Regions from separate parts of the Oceanobacillus sp. M60 genome, predicted to be linked through region 1. Evidence: riboswitches for the same ligand, from Rfam matches in the RefSeq annotation. Region 1 holds a riboswitch; the other holds the start of a gene.
The links. A riboswitch is a leader RNA that binds a small molecule or an ion and turns the genes downstream of it on or off. The one in region 1 is predicted to bind S-adenosylmethionine.
Positions count from the first base shown of each region.

Region 1 (7,791 bases):
TTTAATATTTTGAATGTCGGCCGCTATAAATTGGCTGTCGGCGGTATCGGAGCATCGAAGCGTACTCTGGAATTAGCTGTAAAATATGCAAGTGAGCGCAAGCAGTTCCAAACACCGATTTCAAGCTTTTCGCTGACTCAGGAAAAATTAGCAACGATTGCTTCCAAACTGTATGCCAATGAAAGTGCCGTTTACCGGATTGTCGGATTATTTGAACAGCGGATGGGCGCATTATCTGAAGAGCAGCTGCAGGATGGACGTGAGGTTGCCAGGGCAATCGCGGAGTATCAAATTGAATGCTCGATGGCAAAATACATGGTTTCTGAATTGTTGGATTATGCAGTGGACGAAGCCGTTCAGCTCCATGGCGGATACGGATTTATGCAGGAATACGAAGTAGAAAGAATTTATCGCGATTCCCGTATTAACCGTATTTTTGAAGGAACGAATGAAATCAATCGCCTGCTTGTGCCGGGAACATTGCTGAAAAAAGCAATGAAAGGTGAGCTGCCATTATTGGAAAAGGCACAGGGACTGCAGGAAGAATTAATGATGATGATGCCGGAGGAAGTCGGCACAGAAGCCTTAGAGCAGGAAAAATATTTATTGAGGAACGCGAAAAAGCTCATCTTGCTCGGAGCTGGATTGGCAGCACAGAAATACGGCAAAAAATTAGACCGGGAGCAGGAAATCCTTGTTAAATTAGCAGACATGACAGCAGAGGTATTTAATATGGAATCTGCTATCCTTCGTACGGAAAAAGCCATTTCCAATGCCGGTTCAGAAAAAGCACAGCTGAAATTACTATATACGGAAGTGTATGTACAGGAAGCATTTAACAGAATGGAAGCAGCAGCAAAAGAAATTCTGATTACTGCGGAAGAAGGGGATTCACTGCGCGTCATGCTATCTTCTTTACGTAAGCTGACAAGGCATACACCAATCAATGTAGTTAAGAAGAAACGTGACATTGCTGCGAAGATTATTGAGGAAGAAAAATATATTGTTTAACTAACACAAAGGAGCTGTCGCAAAATGCATAGGATGCATTTGATGACAGCTCCCGTGTTCTAATCCCTCGTGGATTTTTCTTTTAATAAAGCTTTAATTTCTTTCAGCTCTTTTTCCATTTCTTCCAACTTTAAATCAGTTGGCGATGGTGTCTCTTCCCGGCTTGCTTCTTCCACATTATTGACAACAACCCCGACAAATAAATTAATAATAACGAATGCGCCAATTAAAATAAAGGTTACAAAATACCACCAGGAGGAAGGATCTTGTTCTAAAATAGGGTACATCACACCACTTGCCCATGACTCTAATGTAATTACCTGAAATAAGGTGAGCAGGGTTCGATGCAAAGAACCGAAGTATTCAGGAGAAATGGATGCAAAAAGAGTGGTACCAATAACGGCATAGACATAGAAGAACAGCCCTAAAAGAATCATGATTGTTCCCATCGAAGGTATCGTCAGCAGTAACGCATTAACCATTTTTCTTAAGGACGGAATAATCGATATCGCTCTTAATACACGAAGAACTCTCAGGATACGTAATACCATGATGTAACTTGAGCCGAGGAATACGAAACTGGCCGATATAATGATGAAATCGAACACATTCCACGGGCTCTTAAAAAAAGCTGTAAGAGAAGAGCTTCCTATTAATCTAATAATAATTTCAATTGTAAATACAGCTAATAATAAAGTATCCAGCCAATAAATGATAGAAGGGAATTGATTGGAAATAGCAGGGTACGTTTCAAAGCCTACAATAATAGCATTAAAGATAATTAATCCGATAATCGTGTTCGTAAATATTTTGTTTTCTGCAATCGCAGCACATTTTGCTTGAAAAGAATTTTTTATCATAATAAATATCCTCTCTCTATTAAGTGTTCATCCGATATGTAAAATAATTTGAATTACAATTTAAAAGACCTCTTTTTTCCACAACTATTATTGTACGAATACTTTTTTATTTTGTCACTTCTGATTACATTTACGGCCAGCAGATATGGATTCAATATATTGGATTAAAGCAGAAGTTTCGTGGTACGCTAATAAAAAAGAAACATTATCTTAGGAGGGACTAGCATGTATCGAAATTTAAATGATTTTTTAACAGAATGGTCACAGTCTGCTGATGGTACAAAATCTGTATTAAAAGCTTTAGAGGATGACAAATTAAATCAGTCAATAGTAGAAGGACATAACAGCCTTGGCTGGCTGGGCTGGCATTTGGTGAATAGTCCTGTTTTCTTTATGAGCCTGGTCGGAATTGATTTAGACTCTTCTTATGATCCAGACGCCGTTCCAACAAAAGCAAGTGACATACTGGAAGCATATGAGGATATCTCAACTAGCGTTGCAGAGAAAGCAAAAGAGCAGCTGACGGATGAAGCATTAGTAAATGAAGTAGGTGATTTCGGCGGACCTGCTCCGAAAGGAAGTATTTTACGTATGCTGGTCAGTCATCAAATCCATCATCGCGGTCAGATGACTGTGCTGCTTAGACAGGCTGGCCTAGAGGTGCCCGGCGTTATGGGACCAACGAAAGAGGATCAATAGAAGAAGCGGAGGAAGAATAATGACATTATCTTTTTATTGGTATTCGAAATGCGGCACCTGTCGAAATGCAAAAAAATGGCTGGATGCAAACCAAATTGATTATAAGGCGATTCCGATTGCTGAAGAGCCTCCAAGTGCGAATGAACTGCTGTCTTGGATGGAAACAAGCGACCTGCCGCCTAAAAAATTCTTTAATACCAGCGGTAAAAAATATCGGGAATTAAATTTGAAAGAAAGAATAAATGATTTATCCCCGCAGGAAATGGCGGAGATTTTAGCTTCTGATGGTATGCTCATCAAAAGACCGGTCTTAACCGACGGCAAGAAAGTAACTGTCGGATTTAAAGAAGAAACCTATGAATCTGTCTGGAAATAGTGCTAGAAATGTAACTGACTTCCATGTATAGTTGAAGAGAATAAAGTTTTGTTGGAGGGATACGAAATGAGCTTGCCAAATGATTATTTATATTCAAAAGAACATGAATGGGTAAAAAAAGAAGATGGAAAAGTTCGTATAGGAATTACAGACTTTGCACAGGATGAGCTTGGCGATATTGTTTTCGTAGAATTACCGGAAGTCGGCGATTCTTTAGAGCTGGAAGAGCCATTTGGAAGTGTGGAATCTGTTAAAACGGTATCCGAGCTGTATGCTCCAGTCAGCGGAAAAGTGGTAGAAGTAAATGAAGAACTGGAAGACAGCCCAGAGCTTGTGAATGAATCACCGCATGAAAAAGCATGGATGATTGTTATTGAACTTGAGAATGAAGCAGATTTAGAGGAATTATTAGATTCGAAAGCATACCAGGAATTTATCGAAGGATAATAAAATTACATTACACCTATTTTAGAGAAAGAGAAAATACAGGCGCTGCTCCTGAATTTTCAAAAAAGGCTCTAAAAATAGGTGAAAAAGAGCTGACTTTTCCACATTCGTGTATAGTTAGCTCTTTTCTTTTCATATAATATAGAAAAAGCATAGGATAGGATTAGGTTAAAAAAGATGTTTACCTAATCACTTCGATAAGGAGTGCAAAACGATGATGGAAGATGATTACAACAAAGTCATAATCGTTGAAGGGTTATCTGATAAAAAGCATCTAGAAAAAATTCTTGACGACAATACCATCACCATTGTTTGTACAAATGGAACCATCGGTGTAGAAAAATTTGAAGAGCTGTTGGAATATTATCATTTGGACGATACAGATGTATTTATTCTGGTGGACGAGGATGATTCGGGAATGAAACTCCGAAAACAGCTAGCCAGGGAACTGCCGCACGCAGAGCATATTTATGTAAGCAGTGAATTTCGTGAGGTTGCCGCCACCCCAAAAAGAATGTTGGCAAGTATTCTGGCAGGAAAACGCATTGGAATCAATCTCAATTACCTTGCAAAATGGTAACGTAAAACGTTAAAATAAGAATGGATTCTATTCGCCGAGGAAATAAATAAGGAAAGATGCGAAGTCGTTTTATACGCAATCAGTGTAATCCTTTCACTCAGCATATATTATTTTATGGGAAGAAAAAGATTGAGGGGAATGAACTTGAAACAGTTTAGTGGAGAAGAAAAGAATCATCAACGATTCATACTATATATTTATACACCATTTTGCGGGACATGTACGGTAGCCCGCGCTATGCTTGAAAAAATAGAAAGACTGCATAAAACTGATATTTTTACGGAGATGAACGCGTCCATGCACCCTGATTTTATGCAGTCTCATCAAGTCGAAAGCGTGCCATGTCTTGCATTTATGGAAAACGGTAAAATGATTGAGAAAGTGTACACGTTTCAATCGACAGCAAATATTTATCAGTATTTGATGAAATACAAACCGGAATTATTCACAGCAATAAACAACTAAGTTTTTTCTGTACAAGAGGACGGTTCAATATACGAGAAGCAGCAGATTCCACAGAAACCTGAGTGAATGGCTAGGGATTGTGATTGACAAGGCACAAATGGCATGCTACTATAATGGCACTTCATTTAAAAATAGGCAAACTCTTATCAAGAGCGGTGGAGGGACTGGCCCATTGAAACCGCGGCAACCTTCAATCATTGAAAAGGTGCCAATTCCTGCAGGAAACTGTAAAGATAAGGGAGCAATGGACGATATTGTGTATAATAAAGCGTCTTTCTGTTCTCTTGCAGAAGGACGCTTTTTCAATGAAGAGGAAAATATAGCGTACACAATAAAATAGGTTTGTACACATATAGGAGTGAAATAAAGTGATATCCATTGAAGGATTGAAGAAAATATTCTCTTTAGAAAAAAAAGATATTGTCGCCGTAGATAATTTAAATCTAAACGTAGCGGATGGAGATATCTATGGCGTCATCGGATACAGCGGCGCGGGGAAAAGTACTTTTGTGCGTTTGATTAACAGGCTGGAAGAACCAACGACAGGTACGATAAAAATCGGCGATCAGGTTATTACCTCCTTATCGAAAAAGGATTTGCGTATCGCCAGACAGGATATTGGAATGATATTCCAGCATTTTAACCTGCTCTGGTCCCGGACAGTCGCTGAAAATATAGAATTTCCGCTTGAGATTTCCGGTGTGGAGAAAAGCGACCGGAAAAAGCGGGTACTGGAATTGGTTGAATTAGTAGGCTTATCAGGAAAGGAAAATGCCTATCCTGCACAGCTGAGCGGCGGACAAAAGCAGCGGGTAGGAATTGCAAGAGCATTAGCAAACTCTCCGAAGGTGCTGCTTTGTGATGAAGCAACCTCTGCACTTGACCCAGAAACAACGAATCAAATCTTGCGTTTACTGCAGGATATTAATGAAAAGCTGGGTTTAACCATTATTTTGATTACCCATGAAATGCATGTTATCCGCAAAATTTGTAATCGAGTTGCAGTGATGGAGCAGGGGAAAGTAGTAGAAGAAGGAACGGTTCTCGATGTATTTACCAGACCAAAGCAGCCGGTAACACAGAAGTTTGTTGAACAGCTGACTGGATCAGATGAGGAAGAGGAAGACATGACAGAGTTGAAGGAAAGATATCAAGAGGGCGCGTTATTACGGATTCAGTTTTTAGGAGAAAGTGCAAATCAGACCGTAATCAGCCAGCTTGTGAAGAATTTTGATATCCATGTTAATATTTTGCAGGGGAAAATCACCCAGACACAGGTCGGGAGCTATGGGACATTGATTGTTCAGCTGGTAGGTAATCAGCAGGAAGAGGCAATAAAGTACCTGGAAGAACAGGATGTTATTGAATTGGAGGTAATTCAGCATGCTTGAGGAATTATTTCCGAACGTTACAATAGAAGATTTAGTAGAAGCTTCTCAAGAAACACTTTACATGACCATTATAGCTTTAGTCGGTACAGCTATTATTGGCTTACTTTTAGGCCTGCTGTTATTTTTAACATCGAAAGGGAACTTTTGGGAAAATCGATTGATTAATTTTGTTGTTGCAACATTTGTCAATGTATTTCGTGCCGTTCCGTTTATTATATTAATCCTGCTGTTATTTCCTTTCACCGATTTTGTAGTAGGGACATTGCGCGGTCCTAATGCTGCACTGCCGGCTTTAATCCTCGGATCTGCACCTTTCTATGCAAGATTAGTGGAGATTGCATTGAAAGAAGTAGACAAAGGAGTTGTAGAAGCTGCCAAAGCAATGGGAGCTAAAGCAAGTACGATTATTTTTAAGGTGCTGCTTCCGGAGTCCAAGCCTGCACTTGTATCGGGGCTGACGGTTACAGCGATTGCTTTAATCGGTTATACTGCGATGGCAGGTGCGATTGGAGCAGGAGGACTAGGGAACCATGCTTACTATTTCGGGTTTCAGCGGAAAAGCTGGGATGTTGTATTTGTCAGCACAGTCATCATTGTGATTATCGTATTTATCTTCCAGTTTATTGGGGATGCTATAACCAGAAAGATAGACAAGCGTTAAGAAAGGTGCTATTCAAGAATTTCTTGATTCACATAATAAAAAATAAAAAGGGGCGTTCAACATGAAAAAGCTTTGGTTTTTAGCAGCTGCGAGTTTGATTTTATTCTTAGCAGCATGCGGAGGAAATGATGATTCTTCCAACAACGAAGAAGGTACAGGCAGTGATGGGGACGAGCCGGCTGAAATTACAGTTGGTGCTTCCAGTATCCCGCATGCTGAAATCTTAGAAGAAGCAGCACCATTATTAGAAGAAGAAGGAATTACATTAGAAATTGAACAGTATGAAGACTATGTTTTACCGAATGATGATTTAGATAATGGAACACTGGATGCGAACTTCTTCCAGCATCAGCCGTTTCTTGATCAAACGATAGAGGATGCCGGATATGAGATTGAATCTATCGGCGGGGTTCATGTAGAACCAATGGGAGTCTATTCTCAAGGTATTGAAAGTATTGATGATATTCCAGATGGAACAGAGGTAGTATTAAGTAACTCTGTATCAGATCAGGGGAGAATTTTATCTTTATTTGAAGCAAATGGATTAATTACATTAAATGAAGATGTGGATAAAGTTGCTGCAACAATAGACGATATTGAGGAAAATCCGAAAGATTTATCCTTCCACCCGGACGTTGCTCCTGAGATTACACCGGATATTTATAATAGTGAAGAAGATTCATTAGTGGTTATTAACACCAACTTTGCTATCGGAGCAGGATTAAATCCACTTGAAGATGCGCTTTTCATTGAAGGCGATGAATCAGATTATGTAAATGTTATAGCTGTACGTTCAGAAGACAAAGACAGCGAAGCATTAAATACATTAGTAGAGGTACTGCAATCTCAAGAAATACAGGATTTTATTACGGATAACTATAATGGTGCTGTAATTCCAACACCAACTGATGCAGAATAAAGAGCATTTCCGAAGAATACTAAGAATGTGAGAGTATATCCACCTATAGCGAAAGATTTTCATAAATTATCCGAAAATATAAGTTTAAATCGATTTTGAGCGGGAATCATACCTGTGTTAGCATATTGAATGTGTTAAACAAACCGAAAGGATGATTTATTATTACCACTGAAAATGGTTTAAGCTACACTTCGGAAATGGAAAAAGGAATTGGTCAATCAAGAGGTGTCAATTACGAGGAATATGACCGAAGCTTGAATAAAAAGTTAAAAGTGGAAAAAGAAAGAGAACAGGAATACCAGAAGGCGAAGAGACTTTCTACAGAAGCAGTTTCTGGTAATTTAAGATAAAAATAACAAAAGCTGATGTCACGGGGCATCAG
Region 1 is NZ_JBSSNH010000005.1:110,903-118,693, reverse strand. Features, by position in the region: gene ACW0TQ_RS13755 (acyl-CoA dehydrogenase family protein) at 1-1,011, shown strand, start outside; gene ACW0TQ_RS13750 (ion transporter) at 1,071-1,871, opposite strand; gene ACW0TQ_RS13745 (DinB family protein) at 2,097-2,570, shown strand; gene ACW0TQ_RS13740 (arsenate reductase family protein) at 2,590-2,946, shown strand; gene gcvH (glycine cleavage system protein GcvH) at 3,013-3,393, shown strand; gene ACW0TQ_RS13730 (toprim domain-containing protein) at 3,608-3,973, shown strand; gene ACW0TQ_RS13725 (thioredoxin family protein) at 4,118-4,438, shown strand; SAM riboswitch class I at 4,579-4,678, shown strand; gene ACW0TQ_RS13720 (methionine ABC transporter ATP-binding protein) at 4,807-5,829, shown strand; gene ACW0TQ_RS13715 (methionine ABC transporter permease) at 5,822-6,490, shown strand; gene ACW0TQ_RS13710 (MetQ/NlpA family ABC transporter substrate-binding protein) at 6,552-7,409, shown strand; gene ACW0TQ_RS13705 (YuzK family famiily protein) at 7,607-7,759, shown strand.

Region 2 (7,791 bases), on a different contig from region 1:
CCTTTTTGCTAATTCGCTTGCAGGAAGTCCATCAAGATCAAGAAGAGCTTCTAACATCGCAGCTCTTGATGAATCAGCCATTAGTTTTGCAACATATGAAAAATCAGGTCTGCTGCCCATTATTATTCCTCCCAAAACATTTATACTTCGATTATAGCCGAAGTATCTGCGTGCTACAATAGGTTATACAATATGACAGGAGGATTATGAAATGAATACAAATGAATTGATTACTCTTAATTTTGAAGAAGTCCGGCGCAGAAGCGAAAAAGTTTGGAGAGCAATCCCAGAAGAATTGCTGCAATGGAGACCTGATGAAAATGCAATCAGCTGCTCTGAAATGATTAGGCATGTATTAGAAGGGGAGTTTCTCTATCATCAAATTATCCTTGGCAGAGGGAGTAGGGCGTTAACCAATATATCTAATCCTTTTGAGGATAGAGTATTTACAACAGTGGATGATGAATTGGAATTTGCTAAGAAGTACCGCAATGAATTTATTAAATATATTAAGACAATACATATAAATGATTTAGAAAATATTGAAATTGACCGTTCAGATGTTGGTTATAAAAGAAAACTGGGCGATATGTTATTGCGGATTGCATATCATGAATCTGTGCATACAGGACAACTGTTAAGTTATATGAGAACAATGGGGGTAGAACGCCCTAATATATGGGATTAATTTTTTTCTTTATTATGATAGATTATAAAAAGCTGTTTTAAGTTAAAATAAATTACCAATCATTTTAAAACCATTCATGTATCTCATCAATAGAGCACGCAATGGTTTTTTTATGAAATTAAACAGTGTACATCGGAAAAGCTTTTCATCAGCTTATCCATATTAACCAAAGCAAAATCCTTTGATGTAAAGAGGGCTTAACTGAATAAAAATGTTACAAAATAAGCGGAATGATTTGTTGTTCTCTTTCAAATATGATATTATGTTCTATTGTTGATTAAAAAGTAAATATTTTGTAAGGAAGTTGGTATAAAATGGAAAGCGAAAATACATTTGAAATTAAAAAATATATTCCGCTTTTCGCGGTATTATTATCCGGTGCTTTTGTCACCATATTGAACCAGACGCTGCTAGGGACTGCACTTCCACCCATCATGAAAGATTTGAATTTAAGTGAGAGTACAGCGCAATGGCTACAGTCGGTTTTTATGCTCGTAAATGGGATAATGATTCCAGTTACGGCTTTTTTAATTGATAAATTCACAACACGTAAATTATTTATGACTGCAATGGGATTGTTCACTATCGGCACGTTTATTGCAGCAATTTCACCAAACTTTTCATTGTTATTGGTTGGGCGGATTTTGCAGGCTTCAGGGGCCGGCATTATGATGCCGCTGATGCAGACGATATTATTCCTGACCTTTCCTGTTCATAGAAGAGGTACAGCAATGGGACTGTTTGGACTAGTTATTGCATTCGCGCCGGCGATTGGCCCGAGTCTCTCAGGCTGGCTCGTGGATCAGTTCCCATGGCGCAGTGTATTCTATGTTGTACTGCCGATTGCTATTTTAGATATGATAGCGGCTTACTTCTTATTGAAAAACGTAACAGAGCTGAAGAAACCGAAATTGGATATTTTATCGGTCATCCTTTCTACAGTCGGCTTCGGTGCAATTCTATACGGTTTCAGTGTCGCCGGCGACGCAGGGTGGCTCAGTCTTCAGGTCATTCTTACGATTGTTATCGGCAGCATTTCTCTCTATTGGTTTATTACCAGACAGTTGAACTTGAAAGAACCGCTTCTTGAATTCCGGGTATTCAAACACAGCACATTCACGTTAGCAACGGCGCTTGGAATGCTGGTCTTCGCTGCGATGATTGGGACAAATGTTATTTTGCCGTTATATATGCAGAATATGGTTGGCTTCTCGGCGCTTGAATCTGGGCTTGTCTTGTTGCCCGGTGCGATTATAATGGGATTCTCCAACCCGATTACCGGTTATCTTTTTGATAGATTCGGAGGAAAATGGCTTGCTCGAGGCGGCTTGTTACTGCTAGCCTTGACAACTTTTGCATTCACGAATTTATCTGCGGATACAAGCTTCAACTATCTGGCAACCATGAATGCCATTCGCATGATTTCGATTGCCATGGTAATGATGCCTATGACAACCATGGCATTGAACCAGCTGCCTAACGAATTGATTCCGCACGGGACAGCAATGAATAATACATTCCGCCAAGTAGCTGGCTCGGTTGGTACAGCAGTGCTTGTAACAATCATGTCCACTGCAGCTATACCAGGTGAGGATATCAATGGTATTATTCATGGTGTGAATGTTTCCTTTATCGTAGCAGCAATTATTGCTATCGTTGGATTTATTCTTTCTTTTAAATTAAAAGAAGAGATAAAACCGGGAAATCGTGTCAGCTAAGGCTCTAATATCAAGCTAAATAAAGTACCAGGCATTGTAACAATTTATCATTGTTAGATGTCTGGTACTTTTTTGATGTAGAACGGGGGAACGAAATTGTGTATTTCATCCCTTAAAGAAGTCTTAGTAAAAGATATGTGTAAATATAGTGGTAAAATAAAGATATATATTAAAAAACTTCAAAGAATGATAACAATGAAATTATCATATAGCAATATAAGACAGTTATTAAGATTTATAAGTGCTTTTTGAAAGTTAATACGATTTGGCGTTAAAAACGTGTTATAGCATATGGAGGGCTCTAACCATTGTGAATAAGAAACAAATAGATTGCGACCTTTATTGCCAATCTGCTTATTGCTGGTCTGCTAATAGCTAGTATTACGGCTATTGTCGTCAATCCAATGTTGATAACACATGGATTATCTAATATTTTAGCAGGCTGGAAACTTATCGAAATACAATTTTTTGATACTGTTTTTATGAATTTTCTTTACTTCGGCGGGTTTCTGTTTCTGTCTTATGTGTTGGGGATGCTGTTTGATTTGTTATACATGTTAATCCTTGAAGCAGCGAAAATAAAGCAGACAAAGGAAGTAATGCTTTTGAGTTATGTGGCTCAATGGTTCCTTAGTGTTTGTTTTTATAAATTTTTTATTGAGTCCTTATTTACGAGGAATAGTGTATCGTGGGAAGGAGCAGCTATTTTATTTTTCTGCTTGTATTTGGCTGCTTTTGTGATTAGTGAAGATTATAAAATTTTTTCCGATAAAAAAAGTTAACGTAATCTTGATTTAAAATCAATTGCAGCAAGGTTCCTATATTTTGGGATTCTCCTTGACGAATTCATTGCTTCCATGTAAAGTAAACTGTGATTATTCGTATAATTCCATATATTCTTATCGAGAAAGGTGGAGGGACTGGCCCGCTGAAGCCTTAGCAGCAGACGTTGATTTGTACTGTGCTAATTCCAGAAGCATTTTTGCTTGAAGATAAAAAGAGATTTTATCATATCGAACCTCTTCTATTTTCGGAAGGGGTTTTTTTAATGGAATATAGAATGAATATAGCAGATAAAGAGGAAGGGGTATTCGATGGCAATATCAGCAGAGACAAAAAATACACGGGCTCCATTCAGAGCAGATCATGTAGGGAGTTTTCTTCGTCCTCAGCGTTTAAAAGAGGCGCGTGCACAAAAGGCAAAAGGGGAAATCAGCTCAGAACAATTGCGTCAAATGGAAGATGAGGAAATTATCAAACTGGTAGAACAGCAGAAAGAAGCAGGACTTCAATCCGTGACGGATGGGGAGTTTCGCCGTGCCTGGTGGCATTTTGATTTTCTGGAAGGCTTAGATGGCGTGGAAGGCTATAGCGCGGAACAAGGCTTGCAATTCACTGGTGTGGAAACGAAAAAAAGAGGCATTAAGGTAACCGGTAAAATTGGTTTTAGTAATCATTATATGATTGAGCATTATAAATTCCTGCATGGTATTGCTGGAGATGCGGTTGCAAAATTTGCGATTCCGAGCCCGAACATGCTCTTTTTCCGGGCGGAGTTTGAAGAAGGAATTTATGAAAATGATGAAGCCATTATTGATGACCTGGTTGCTGCTTATCAAGGGGTGATTCAGGCATTATACGATGAAGGCTGCCGCTACTTACAGCTGGATGATACGTCCTGGGCAACCTTTTTCTCAGAGAAGGGCAGAAATTCGTTGATTGAAAAAGGAAGAAATCCAGAGAAAACAGCTGAATTATGTGCGAGAGCAATCAATGAATCGATTGCGAACAGACCAGATGATATGCTGGTAACAATGCATATTTGCCGGGGAAATTTCCAATCTACCTATATGTCAAGCGGCGGTTACGAGGCGGTGTCAGAAACGATTTTTGGCGGCCTACAGGTGGATGGTCTTTTCCTGGAGTTTGATGATGACCGCTCGGGCGGATTTGAACCCTTGCGTCATGTGAACCGTGATGATTTATTTATTGTGCTGGGTCTTATCACGTCTAAGTTCAGCGAGCTGGAAGATCCGGAAGCTGTTAAAGAAAGAATTACAGAAGCGGCGGGCTATGTACCGTTGAATCAGCTTTGCCTGAGTCCTCAATGCGGGTTTGCTTCTACAGAGGAAGGAAATTTATTGAGTGAGGAACAGCAATGGGAAAAAATCCGGCATGTTGTGCGAATTGCTGAAGATGTGTGGAAATAAGGGATATGAGAAAAAGGAGATTTGGAGAGGTGGGCTTTCCAAATCTCCTTTTTGTCGAACTTTTTTGAATACGTACTATGAATCATTTAGAGAAGATTGTTTTGAATGAAAATACTTTTGAGCTAATAAACCAGTATTGAAAACGGAAGCTAAGGTGATGAACAAAAATAAATTTGCCATTATGTCACTGATTTGATAAGTAAAATTAAAAAGTAAGTAAGTGTTTATGATGAATAATATTGAAACAACTGACGAAAGGATGAATTGATTTTTAAACGATTTGAACAAAAAAACGCTCCTCTCTTTGTCAACCTAATTTAAATCAAGGTTAACATACGGGCGTGAAAAATTATTCAAACAAAGAAAGAAATCATTATAATTTTTTGATATATTAGTAATAACAATAAGAATATTCAGCTGTTTTATCATGGTAAATAAAAGAATTTATACGAATGATAGTACATCGTTTCAAATAAAAGGGAGAATGTAGAATGGAAATTCGCAGTTTACAAAGTTCGGATTATGATGTCCTGATTCCGCAGATAAACGACTGGTGGGGCGGGCGTGATATGGCAGGAATGCTGCCTAAATTATTTTTTCAACATTTTAAGAATACCAGCTTTATCGCAGAAGAAGATGACGAGATAATAGGTTTTTTAATTGGATTTTTATCTCAAGATCAGTCAGATGAAGCATATATTCATTTTGTCGGTGTACACCCGGATTACAGGAAGAAAGACATTGGAAAAACACTTTATGAGAAATTTTTCACCAAAGTTAAAATGGCTGATCGGAAAATCATCCGCTCCATCACTTCTCCCGTAAATAAAACATCGATTGCGTTTCATCAAAAAATGGGCTTTGTGATCGAGCGAGGAGACAAAACAGTAGATGGTGCAGCAGTAAAAGCAAATTATGATGGGTTTGGCAATGATCGCGTTCTGTTTAAGAAAGAGCTGACATAAAAAAGGAGGAAATAAGATGAAAGCGGTTGTGATGAATGAATTTGGCGGATCAGACGTGCTGCAATTCAAAGAAATACCAAAGCCAGAACCTCAACCCGATGAAATTTTAATTAAAGTAATTTATACCAGCGTGAATTATGCTGATATTAAGAACAGAAATGGCAGTAAAGCGAAGGCGAATTTCCCGATGATTTTAGGTTTAGATGCCGCTGGAGCAGTCGAGAAGGTTGGAGCATCTGTAGAAAGTGTCAAGCCTGGTGACCGCGTTATATGCTTTCCAAAAGGGGGCGCCTATGCGGAATATGTCCTGGCCTCGGAGTTACTTACTTTTAAAATTCCAGATGAATTAGATTTTAAAATGGCTGCAGCATGCCCGACTGTCGGATTTTTATCTTATAAGTTAACACATGATTTAGCGCAAATAACTCCAGATGATACGGTTTTAGTCCATTCGTCGGCCGGTGGTGTCGGTTCAACGATTATTCAGATGGTCAAATTGCTCGGGGCCAAACGAATTATTGGTACGGTCAGCAGCCTTGAAAAAAGCAGCGTGCCGCTTGAATTAGGAGCGGATGATGTTTATACATATACGGATTTTGATGAAAAAATAAAAGAAACAACAGATGGTAAAGGTGTAGATATTATTTTTGATTCGCAGGCTGGAGAGATAACAGAAAGAAGTATGAAGGTTTTATCTCATTTTGGCAGGCTGGTTCATTTTGGGAATTCATCAGGCGGCATTGGAAATTTTAATACAAAGGACGTGCATGCGAGCTGCCGGTCTGTACTGGGATTCAGCTTAGGTACCACTAGAAAAGAAAGGCCGGAGACATTGGAAGCCGTATCTCAAAATGTCCTTGAATTGATAAGGAGCGGAAAATTAGAAATAAAAGTCGGTGCAGTGTTTCTTCTTGAAAAAATAGCGGAAGCACATGATTTTATCAGCAGCAGGAAGAGTACCGGGAAAATATTGATTCATGTTTCTGATTGATGGGAATGCGATGAGGAGTAAGAGAAGGAATGAATGTCTTACCTGAAAGAATGTAAAATTAGAAGCTACTATTGACGTCTATTGGAGGAAGCAGGATGATACGAAAACTGACAAAAGAGGATCATGTAAAAGTAATGGAGTTAGTTGAGCCTAAGGCTGCAGAAAATTTGTTTATTATTGGAGACATTGAAGCGTTTGGCTATGACTCAGATATTCAAGATGTCTGGGGAGAATGGAAACAGGAAGATTTAATCGCTGTTCTCCTGCGCTATCGTGAGAATTTCATTATTTACAGTGAAGGGGAGTATGATGTAAAAGGGTTTGCGGAGAGGATTAACGACTATAAACAGCGGTGCAATGTGAGTGGTCTGAAACTGGCTGTCACCCCTTTGCTTAAACACATGGATAAAGTCATTCATGTACATAGAGAAATGTATTATGCAGCTTGTGAAGAATTAAGCTACACAACGACTTTAGAACAAGCTGAGCAGGTAGAATATTTGCAGCCTGTTGATTATGAAGAGAACATCAAAATGCTGGAGTCTATTCCGGAATTTGCAGCAAGTAATATAACTGTTGAATCGAGGGAGCATGCAGAGAAAAATAAGACAGGACGCACCTATTTTATTCGTGATGAGGAAGGGACGATGGTTGCATCTGCATCGACGACCGCTGAAAATTCCCATTCTGCCATGATCGTTGCTGTTTGTACGCGCCCAGGGTATGAGCGTCAAGGCTATGCAACGAAGTGTATGGAGAAATTATGCACTGCATTATTAGCAGAGGGGAAGTCGCTTTGTCTTTTTTATGATAACCCTGCGGCTGGAAGCATTTATAAACGAATGGGCTTTAAAGATATTGGGATGTGGACGATGATTCGTTATGAAGCGGAATAGGTTTTGCGATTTAATCAGAATAGGGGGCTGGTTCATTTGAAGATTATTTCGTTTGAGCAAGAATCCGGTGTATCGATGGATTCAGAGACAACGAAATTTACTGCGCATCGTCTTTTATTTGATGCCGATGATATAAGAATGAGTTATATGTATTTAAGAATAGAGGATAACATTCCTTTCCACGAAGCACAGGCGGATCAGCTTTTCATGATTGTATCTGGAGAAGGCTGGGTCTGCGGCGAGGAGGAGAACAAAATCCCTCTGACTGCCGGTAAAGCAGCATTTTGGGAAAAAGGAGCGCTTCATGCTGCAGGAACAGATTC
Region 2 is NZ_JBSSNH010000007.1:320,275-328,065, reverse strand. Features, by position in the region: gene ACW0TQ_RS18355 (ArsR/SmtB family transcription factor) at 1-120, opposite strand, end outside; gene ACW0TQ_RS18350 (DinB family protein) at 212-688, shown strand; gene ACW0TQ_RS18345 (MDR family MFS transporter) at 1,003-2,406, shown strand; SAM riboswitch class I at 3,303-3,405, shown strand; gene ACW0TQ_RS18340 (5-methyltetrahydropteroyltriglutamate--homocysteine S-methyltransferase) at 3,501-4,616, shown strand; gene ACW0TQ_RS18335 (GNAT family N-acetyltransferase) at 5,108-5,581, shown strand; gene ACW0TQ_RS18330 (zinc-binding dehydrogenase) at 5,598-6,572, shown strand; gene ACW0TQ_RS18325 (GNAT family N-acetyltransferase) at 6,668-7,468, shown strand; gene ACW0TQ_RS18320 (cupin domain-containing protein) at 7,505-7,791, shown strand, end outside.
Region 2: linked by a shared signal. The riboswitch ahead of ACW0TQ_RS18340 (5-methyltetrahydropteroyltriglutamate--homocysteine S-methyltransferase) and the one ahead of ACW0TQ_RS13720 (methionine ABC transporter ATP-binding protein) in region 1 are both predicted to bind S-adenosylmethionine.